Parashewanella spongiae: one gene and its partners. The protein of the gene in region 3 interacts with the protein of the main gene of each other region in a pairwise test. Links are inferred from orthologs where the notes say so. Each region holds a gene or a part of one and is shown on either strand. Other genes may lie near its edges. The genes, in order: E2I05_RS19565, ftsL and ftsB.

What was found.
Region 1: the proteins of ftsB (region 3) and E2I05_RS19565 interact in binary tests that used the Escherichia coli proteins (3 or more experiments, as listed by UniProt). The link is inferred for Parashewanella spongiae from one-to-one orthologs.
Region 2: the proteins of ftsB (region 3) and ftsL interact in binary tests that used the Escherichia coli proteins (3 or more experiments, as listed by UniProt). The link is inferred for Parashewanella spongiae from one-to-one orthologs.

What each region holds. Positions count from the first base shown.
Region 1 is NZ_CP037952.1:4,946,506-4,949,645, reverse strand. What follows is about bases 1-2,978. They hold E2I05_RS19565 (cell division protein FtsQ/DivIB), read left to right. Parts: upstream 1-1,096; coding sequence 1,097-1,861; downstream 1,862-2,978. Other genes in these bases: ftsA (cell division protein FtsA), read left to right, coding at 1,865-2,978; murC (UDP-N-acetylmuramate--L-alanine ligase), read left to right, coding at 1-999. Also shown: more of ftsA, read left to right, coding at 2,979-3,100; cell division protein FtsZ, read left to right, coding at 3,132-3,140. UniProt on the Escherichia coli protein: Essential cell division protein. May link together the upstream cell division proteins, which are predominantly cytoplasmic, with the downstream cell division proteins, which are predominantly periplasmic. May control correct divisome assembly.
Region 2 is NZ_CP037952.1:4,957,932-4,961,076, reverse strand. Bases 44-3,026 are described here. They hold ftsL (cell division protein FtsL), read left to right. Parts: upstream 44-1,369; coding sequence 1,370-1,684; downstream 1,685-3,026. Other genes in these bases: E2I05_RS19605 (penicillin-binding transpeptidase domain-containing protein), read left to right, coding at 1,681-3,026; rsmH (16S rRNA (cytosine(1402)-N(4))-methyltransferase RsmH), read left to right, coding at 418-1,359; mraZ (division/cell wall cluster transcriptional repressor MraZ), read left to right, coding at 44-391. Outside these bases: more of mraZ, read left to right, coding at 1-43; more of E2I05_RS19605, read left to right, coding at 3,027-3,145. UniProt on the Escherichia coli protein: Essential cell division protein. May link together the upstream cell division proteins, which are predominantly cytoplasmic, with the downstream cell division proteins, which are predominantly periplasmic.
Region 3 is NZ_CP037952.1:1,320,062-1,322,900, forward strand. Bases 64-2,740 are described here. They hold ftsB (cell division protein FtsB), read left to right. Parts: upstream 64-1,089; coding sequence 1,090-1,392; downstream 1,393-2,740. Other genes in these bases: eno (phosphopyruvate hydratase), read left to right, coding at 64-946; ispD (2-C-methyl-D-erythritol 4-phosphate cytidylyltransferase), read left to right, coding at 1,408-2,139; ispF (2-C-methyl-D-erythritol 2,4-cyclodiphosphate synthase), read left to right, coding at 2,136-2,615; truD (tRNA pseudouridine(13) synthase TruD), read left to right, coding at 2,637-2,740. Outside these bases: more of eno, read left to right, coding at 1-63; more of truD, read left to right, coding at 2,741-2,839. UniProt on the Escherichia coli protein: Essential cell division protein. May link together the upstream cell division proteins, which are predominantly cytoplasmic, with the downstream cell division proteins, which are predominantly periplasmic.

The DNA of each region.
Region 1 (3,140 bases), 3.6 Mb from region 3 along the record:
ATTGGTGGTTTATTGAATAGTGCAGGAACAAATGCACGTTTAGGCAGCAGTCGGTATTTGATTGCTGAAGCTGATGAAAGTGATGCCAGTTTTTTGCATTTACAACCTATGATTGCGGTGATCACCAATATTGAAGCCGATCACATGGATACCTATGGTGGTGACTTTGAAAATTTAAAAACAGCATTTATCGACTTTCTACATAACCTCCCTTTTTACGGTGTGGCTGTTGTTTGTATCGATGATCCTATTGTGCGAGAGCTGCTCCCTAAGATCAGTCGTAAAGTCGTCACTTATGGGTTCAGTGATGACGCGGATGTACAAGCTAAAAACTTTAGCCAAGTGGGTACAATTACTCGCTTTACTGTACATCGAGAAGGAAAAGCTGATTTGCCTGTCGAGCTGAACATGCCAGGTAAACATAATGTTCAGAACGCACTTGCCGCCATTGCCGTTGCATCGGAAGATGAAATAAGTGATGCACCTATTGTAGAAGCATTATCAGAATTCCAAGGAATTGGTCGTCGCTTTCAACATTTAGGCGAGTTTGATACGGCGAAGGGAAATATCCTGTTGGTGGATGATTACGGTCATCATCCTAGTGAAGTTGCTGTGACGATACAAGCTGCGAGATTGGCTTTCCCCGAAAAACGTTTAGTAATGGCTTATCAACCACATCGATTTTCGCGAACACGTGACTTATTTGAAGATTTTGCCGAGGTATTATCTCAAGTTGATTGTTTGTTGCTTTTAGAAGTGTATTCCGCCGGCGAGCAAGCAATTCCTGGTGCAGATGGTCGGGCTTTATGTAGAGCGATTCGTCAACGAGGAAAAATTGAGCCTATTTTCATTGCGGATAAAACACAGCTGATAGAACTGTTACCGGATGTATTAAAAGAAAATGACTTACTGTTAACGCAAGGTGCAGGAACCATAGGTGCCGTTGCGAAACAATTGGTTGCTACTGAGTTAGGTTTCTTAAACCGTATTGAGAATTAATACTGTAAAAACTCAGTATTTATTAATGAGATATGGCATCCTATAAAGGGAACTTTGATCATATTGAACAACAAATAGAGTAGGAGTTTGTATCACTGTGTTTTTGAAAATAAAAAATGCTATTTCTCAGCGAAAAAAACACCAAATAAATTGGTATTTTTGCTGTGGCTTAGTGTTTTTATTGTCAGTGATTATAGGCTTGAGTGCTGCGGGCTGGAAGTTGAATCGTATCGTAAATGATGCGAAAGAGTTGCCAATAGAAGCGGTGGTGATCAAAGGCGAAAGAAAATACACCAGTGATCTTGAAATACAGCTCGCTTTACAGGGGCTATTGAAAAGCAGTTTTTTTAGTGCTGATGTTTCCGAAATTCAAAAAACGTTAGAGACGTTGCCTTGGGTTTATCGAGCTTCAGTACAAAGAGAATGGCCAGCAAAGTTAAAAGTATTTATTAAAGAACAAGACGTTGCGGCACACTGGAACGGAAACTCGTGGTTAAATCGTCATGGAGATGTGTTTGAAGCAGTACTTTCGGATGAATCACTGAAGCTTCCATCGTTGTCAGGTCCTGAAGGTATGGCTAAAAATATTTTAACGACGTATGAGCAGTTAGCAGAATTATTAAAAATTAACGGGTTGAGTTTAAATCAACTAAGTTTAACTCCGCGACATGCATGGAATTTGTTACTTGATAATGGTATTCAATTGGACTTAGGGCGTGAAGATAAAATAAGCCGAGTCCAACGCTTTATAGATGTATACCCTTATTTAAAGGAGCAAGATAAGGCCATAGCAAGAATTGATTTACGATACGATACTGGTTTAGCCGTGGGTTGGGCCCAAACGCAAAGTGAGAGTCGATAACTGATGACCAAGAACCAAGATAGAAATCTGATTGTTGGATTGGACATAGGAACAGCAAAAGTCGCCGTGATAATAGGTGAAGTATTACCTGATGGCGAAATTACGGTCGTAGGTCTTGGTAACCACCCCTCCAGAGGTATGGATAAAGGCGGGGTGAATGATTTAGATTCGATTGTTCGAAGCTTGCAGCGTGCATTAGATCAAGCAGAGCTGATGGCCGATTGTCAGGTTACATCTGTTTATTTGAGCATCTCAGGAAAGCACATCGCCTGCCAAAACGAGAATGGTATGGTGTCAATTGATGACGATGAAGTCACTCAAGAAGATGTGGATAATGTTATACACACAGCTCGCTCAGTTAAGATACCGACGGAACGCCGAATTTTACATGTATTACCACAAGAGTATGCTATCGACGTACAGGAAGGCATTAAAAGCCCGATGGGAATGTCAGGTATGCGGATGGAAGCAAAAGTACATATTGTGACCTGTGCCAACGATATGGCGAAAAATATCACAAAAAGTGTTGAGCGTTGTGGCTTAAAAGTGGATGATCTAGTTTTCTCTGGTATTGCTTCAGCTGATGCGACACTCACAAATGATGAAAAAGATTTAGGCGCGTGCCTTGTGGATATTGGTGGCGGTACGACAGATATTGCTATCTACACGAATGGTGCATTGCGCCATTGTGCGGTGATACCTGTTGCGGGTAATCAAGTCACAAATGATATCGCAAAGATATTCAGAACCCCTTTATCGCATGCTGAACAAATAAAAGTACAGTTTGCAAATGCAAGAAGTGCAGCGGTCAGTCGTGAAGAAAATATTGAAGTGCCATCAGTCGGTGGCCGGCCATCGCGGTCAATGTCGAGGCACACTTTGGCAGAGGTCGTCGAGCCAAGGTATCAAGAAATGTTTGAATTGATACTACAAGAGCTGCGTGACAGCGGTTATGAAGAACAAATAGCGGCGGGAATAGTACTGACTGGCGGTACGGCCTCAATTGAAGGCGTCGTTGATGTTGCAGAAGCTACATTCGGAATGCCAGTTAGAGTCTCAGGCCCACTCGAAGTAAAAGGCCTATACGATTATGTCAGCGAACCACTTTACTCAACAGGTATCGGCTTGTTGCATTATGGTGCAAGACGCATCATGGACAGTGAATTTGAGCGTCCGGAACGTCAAGGCGTAACCGATGCTCTGAGCCGGATCAAAAGTTGGTTCAAAGGTGAATTTTAGTTTTTAATGCAGGCAATATGGAGTTCAAACTATGTTTGAG
Region 2 (3,145 bases), 3.6 Mb from region 3 along the record:
AGAGTTACTGCGCGTTGAATCTTCTGGAAAATTAGTCATTACCGTTGATATACAATCTTCCTGCTTATTGATATATCCCATTCATGAATGGCAACACATTGAAACTAAGTTGCTATCACTGTCTGATACTCAGCCGACAGAGCGCGCATTAAAACGATTATTACTTGGTTATGCTCACGAATGTGAGTTAGACAATAATGGTCGTTTACTGCTGCCATTAAGCCTGAGAAAATATGCTGGGCTCGAAAAGCATACCATGCTAGTGGGTCAATTAAATAAATTTGAATTGTGGGATGCTGACGAGTGGCAACGTCTCATAGAAGAAAGCAAACAAGCCATATCAAGTGAAGCCTTAGCCAATAATGAAAGATTGGCTAACTTTTCGCTGTAGGTGATAGCAACTAAAAGAAGAGCTGTATGAGTGAAAATTATGCCCATTTGTCCGTCCTACTGAATGAAACCGTAGGCGGATTAAATATTAAACCTGACGGCATCTATATTGATGGCACGTTTGGACGTGGAGGGCATTCACGGATCGTGCTTTCTCAATTGGGTTCTCATGGTCGTTTAATTGCTATTGATCGTGATCCTCAAGCTATTGAAGCAGCAAAGCAATTTTCAGATGATGCAAAGTTTTGCATTGTTCATGGTGGATTTGGTCAATTGGAACAGTATGTTCATGAATTAAATCTAGTCGGTAAAATAGATGGTGTTTTGTTAGATCTTGGTGTTTCTTCACCCCAGTTGGATGATGCAGAACGGGGCTTTAGTTTTTTGCGTGATGGTCCACTTGATATGCGGATGGATAATAGCCAAGGCCAAACAGCGGCAGAGTGGATAGCGCGAGCCGAAATTGAAGATATGGCATGGGTATTTAAAACCTATGGTGAAGAAAAAAATTCACGTCACATTGCACGATGTATCGCGGCGGATCGAGAAAAGACTCCGTTTTTACGTACGAAAGACCTAGCAGATTTGATTTTTCGGATCACAAAGAAAAAAGAGAAGCATAAACATCCAGCCACTCGGGTGTTTCAGGCCATTAGAATATATATAAATAGTGAGTTAGAGCAAATTGAACAAGCACTTCAAGGTGCGATGAATGTGTTAGCGCCTGAAGGACGACTATCAGTGATCAGTTTCCATTCATTAGAAGATCGTATCGTAAAGCGTTTCATCAGGCGTCACAGTCAAGCCGCCGAAGCGCCATTTGGTTTGCCAGTTACGGAAGCCGAATTAAATAAAAACCGAAAGTTAAAAGCGGTTGGCAAAGCACAAAAACCGTCAGACATCGAAGTCGAACACAACCCTAGAGCTCGCAGCTCGGTACTACGAGTCGCGCAACGGCTGAGTTATTAGGGAGTTGTAGGTGACAAAAGGACAGTTGAGCTTACCAAGCATTATTATTCAAGATTTATGGAATCATAAGTGGTTGATAGTAATGGCTGTAATTGTGGTTTTGAACGCTGTGGTTGTCGTGTATACCAGCCATGCAAGCCGTAAGTTAACCAGTGAATGGGATCAACTACTGCAACAAAGAGATCGATTAGATATTGAGTGGCGAAATTTGTTGTTAGAAGAACAAGCGCAAACTGAGCACAGTCGAATTATTCGCATTGCGACAAAAGAGTTGGATATGAAAAGGCCGTTACCGAACGAGGAAAAGGTGGTGAAAATACCATGACGAAACAAGCGAAGCAGAAACATAAACCACAATCATTTCAATGGCGTGTATACACGCTGTTAGGGTTTGTGTTTTTGATGTTTGTTAGCTTGATTGGCCGTGCAGCTTATATCCAAATTATTGAACCTGAAAAGCTGCGACACGAAAGCGACATGAGGACGTTACGTACTACTAGTCATGATGTACACCGAGGCTTAATCAGTGATCGTAATGGTGAAATGCTTGCGGTAAGTGTTCCTGTGCGTGCAGTGTGGGCGGATCCTAAAATCGTTCACGATAGAAACGGTTTTAAAGATCAGCGTCGCTGGCAAGCTTTAGCTGATGTTTTGCAAATGCCCATTGATACATTATTAAAACGTATTAAAGATAAGCCAACAAAGCGTTTTACTTACATTAAACGGCAGGTCGCTCCCGCGGTGGCTGACTATATCAAGCAGTTAAAATTACCGGGTATTTATTTAAAAGCTGAGTCTCGTCGATATTACCCCGCAGGGGAAACTAATGCTCAATTGATAGGCATTACCAATATTGATGACGTTGGTATTGAAGGAATTGAACGGGGTTATGATGAATGGCTAACTGGTACACCATCTAAACAAAAAGTTCGAAAATCACGAGATGGACATGTTGTAGAACGATTAGGAGTAGTGCAAGAAGGTGAAAGCCCGAATGATCTCGTATTGAGCATTGATCAACGAATTCAAGCACTGGCTTATCGAGAGTTGAAGCTTGCCACTGAGTATAATCAAGCGACTTCAGGTTCGGTTGTTGTACTTGACGTTCACACGGGCGAAGTACTCGCTATGGTAAATACACCATCTTATAACCCTAATTCCAGAGAAGGGATGCAAAGTCATCGAATGCGTAATCGGGCCTTGACCGATACTTATGAACCTGGCTCTACCATAAAACCCTTTGTAGTCGCAGCGGCTTTAGAAGCTGGGGTTGTGAAAATAGATGAAATCGTGCCAACGTCACCGGGCTGGATGCGTATTGGTGGTCGACAAGTTCGAGATCCCATTAATTATGGCGATATGTCATTAGCTAAAATTTTGGTTAAGTCGAGCAATATGGGTGTCAGTAAGTTGTCATTAAGAATGCCTGTACAGCAGTTACTTGGCACCTATCAGTCGATGGGATTGGGGAATTATTCAGGTATTAACCTTATCGGCGAGAGTGCAGGGTTAATCCATGATCGTCACCGCTGGTCTGATTTTGAACGTGCAACACTGTCCTTTGGCTACGGACTGACGGCTACCCCTCTTCAGCTTGCACGTATGTACGCTACTCTAGGCAGCGGTGGCGTATTGTATCCGGTATCGGTATTGAAATTGAAACAGCAACCTAAAGGCGAACAAGTGCTCGATCCACAAGTGGCCGATAATGTGATGAAAATGCTGGTTGGAGTAACAGAGAAGGGCGGAACAGCCAAGAAAGCGCATATTGATGGATACCCAGTGG
Region 3 (2,839 bases):
AAATGCTAAAGCGGCTGCGGCTTTTAAAGGTATGCCATTATATGCGCATATTGCTGAATTAAATGGCACTCCTGGCCAGTATTCTATGCCTGTCCCAATGATGAATATCATCAACGGTGGTGAGCATGCTGACAATAATGTCGATATCCAAGAGTTTATGGTACAGCCTGTGGGCGCGAGTAGTTTCCGTGAAGCACTGCGTATGGGAGCTGAAATTTTCCATGCACTCAAGAAAGTATTAAAAGATAAAGGCTTGAATACAGCCGTTGGTGATGAAGGTGGTTTCGCACCAAACCTTGAATCTAACGCAGATGCACTTGCCGTGATTAAAGTTGCCGTTTCAGCAGCAGGTTATGAGCTTGGTAAAGATGTCACACTGGCACTTGATTGCGCCGCATCTGAATTCTATAAAGATGGCAAGTATGATTTGTCTGGTGAAGGTAAAGTATTTGATTCTAATGGCTTCTCTGACTTCTTGAAAACATTGGCTGATGAATACCCAATCGTGTCAATTGAAGATGGTCTAGACGAATCTGATTGGGAAGGCTGGGCGTATCAAACTCAAATTATGGGCGATACAGTGCAGTTGGTCGGTGATGATTTGTTTGTTACAAATACTAAAATTTTAGCTCGAGGTATTGAAAACAAAATCGGTAACTCGATTCTGATCAAATTCAACCAAATTGGTTCTTTGACTGAAACACTTGCCGCTATTCGTATGGCGAAAGAAGCTGGATTTACAGCGGTTATTTCTCATCGTAGTGGTGAAACAGAAGACGCAACAATTGCTGACTTAGCAGTTGGTACTGCAGCTGGACAGATAAAAACAGGTTCACTTTGTCGTTCTGATCGTGTTGCTAAATACAACCAGTTACTTCGTATCGAAGAGCAATTAGGTGAAAAAGCTGTTTATCGCGGTTTAGCTGAAATCAACTGTAAACATTGATTCAACCCGATTGTTTGCTAATTACTGATTAAATTTACTCTGATTGAGTATACTTAATCCGGAATAGATTAAAGCCACCTATTTAGGTGGCTTTTGTTTTTAGGTATAGTTATTTCTTTTGGCTTGGTATTTGAATTGCTTTTATGAAACGTATATCTGCATGCTTAGTTATTTTGTTTGCCTTGCTGCAATATCGCCTTTGGTCAGGGGAGAACAGTTTGCGCGAATATTTTGGGTTGCAGAAACAGATTCAGGCACAGAAACTCAGTAATGAAAAATTAATTGCCCGTAATCAAATTTTAAAAGAAGAAATTGCAGATCTAAAAGGCGGAACTGAAGCCTTAGAAGAGCGAGCTCGAAATGAACTTGGCTTGGTTAAAGAAGGTGAGACCTTCTATCGAGTAGTCACAGGTAAAAAACAAAATAGATTCCCCGAATCTCAATAACCGGAGTTTTTTGGCATGAGCCAATCTTTGGATCACGTTGTTGCCATCATCCCCGCAGCGGGAGTTGGACAGCGAATGGGAGCTAATATCCCGAAACAATATTTAGAAATTGATGGAATATCCATTCTCAGCCACACCGTCAAGGCATTCCTTAATCATCCCAAAGTTGATGTAGTCATTGTTGCTGTTAGCAAAGATGATCAGTATTTTGATCAATTACCTGAATCGAATCATTCGAAACTTGTGAAAGTTCAAGGTGGCTCTGAGCGAGCTAATACTGTGCTTGAGTCACTTAAGAGTGCAAGTCAGTTGGGATATGAAGATTCATGGGCGTTAGTACATGATGCCGCTCGTCCATGTATAACAAGAAGGGATATTGACTTGTTGCTTAAATCACGTGAGAACTATCCCAATGGTGCCATTCTTGCTATGCCTGTGCGAGATACAATGAAACGTGCTGATTCTAGTAGTTTAATTAAAAATACGGTTTGTCGTGAATTATTGTGGCATGCGATGACACCGCAAATGTTTGTTGTAAGTGAATTGCAAAAGAATTTGAATGAAGCTCTCAATGATAATGTCCTGATAACTGATGAGTCTTCTGCAATGGAATGGGCCGGTATCAACCCAGGCTTAATTTCAGGACGTGCTGATAATATAAAAGTGACTCACGCTGAAGATTTACAACTTGCTGCATTGTATTTATCAGAACATAAAAAGAATGAAATTCAAGGTGAAAACTCATGAAAATTCGTATCGGCCATGGTTACGACGTTCATAAATTTGGTGGCGATAAACCTTTAATGTTGGGAGGCGTTCATGTTCCGTATCACTGCGGTTTGTTGGCGCATTCTGATGGTGATGTCGTATTGCACGCTATTTGTGATGCAATTTTAGGAGCCATGGCGTTAGGAGATATCGGTAAACACTTTCCTGATACCGATGAAAATTTTGCTGGTGTAAATAGCCGCGAGCTTTTAAAACATTGTTATCAACTTGCTAGAGAGAAAGGCTTCGAGTTAGGAAACCTTGACGTCACAATTATTGCTCAAGCACCTAAAATGGCATCTCACATTACTGATATTTGTAATATTTTAGCTGCAGACTTACAGACATCAATAGATGATATTAACGTTAAAGCCACAACAACGGAAAAGTTAGGGTTTACAGGTCGAAAAGAAGGTATTGCAGTTGAAGCTGTCGTACTGATGCAATCAATGTAAAGAATCAAAAGAAAAGTTATGATTGAAAATTTAAGTTATTTATACGGTAAGCCTTTATCCGAAGCAGACTTGCGAACATCAAATGAAGACTTTCAAGTGCAAGAAATTATTCCATTTGTACCATCTGGAGAGGGTGAACATCATCTTCTTCATATACGAAAAAATGGCTTAAATACTACCTTTGTTGCCGAAAAGCTTGCAAAGTTTGCTGGTGTTCACCCTAG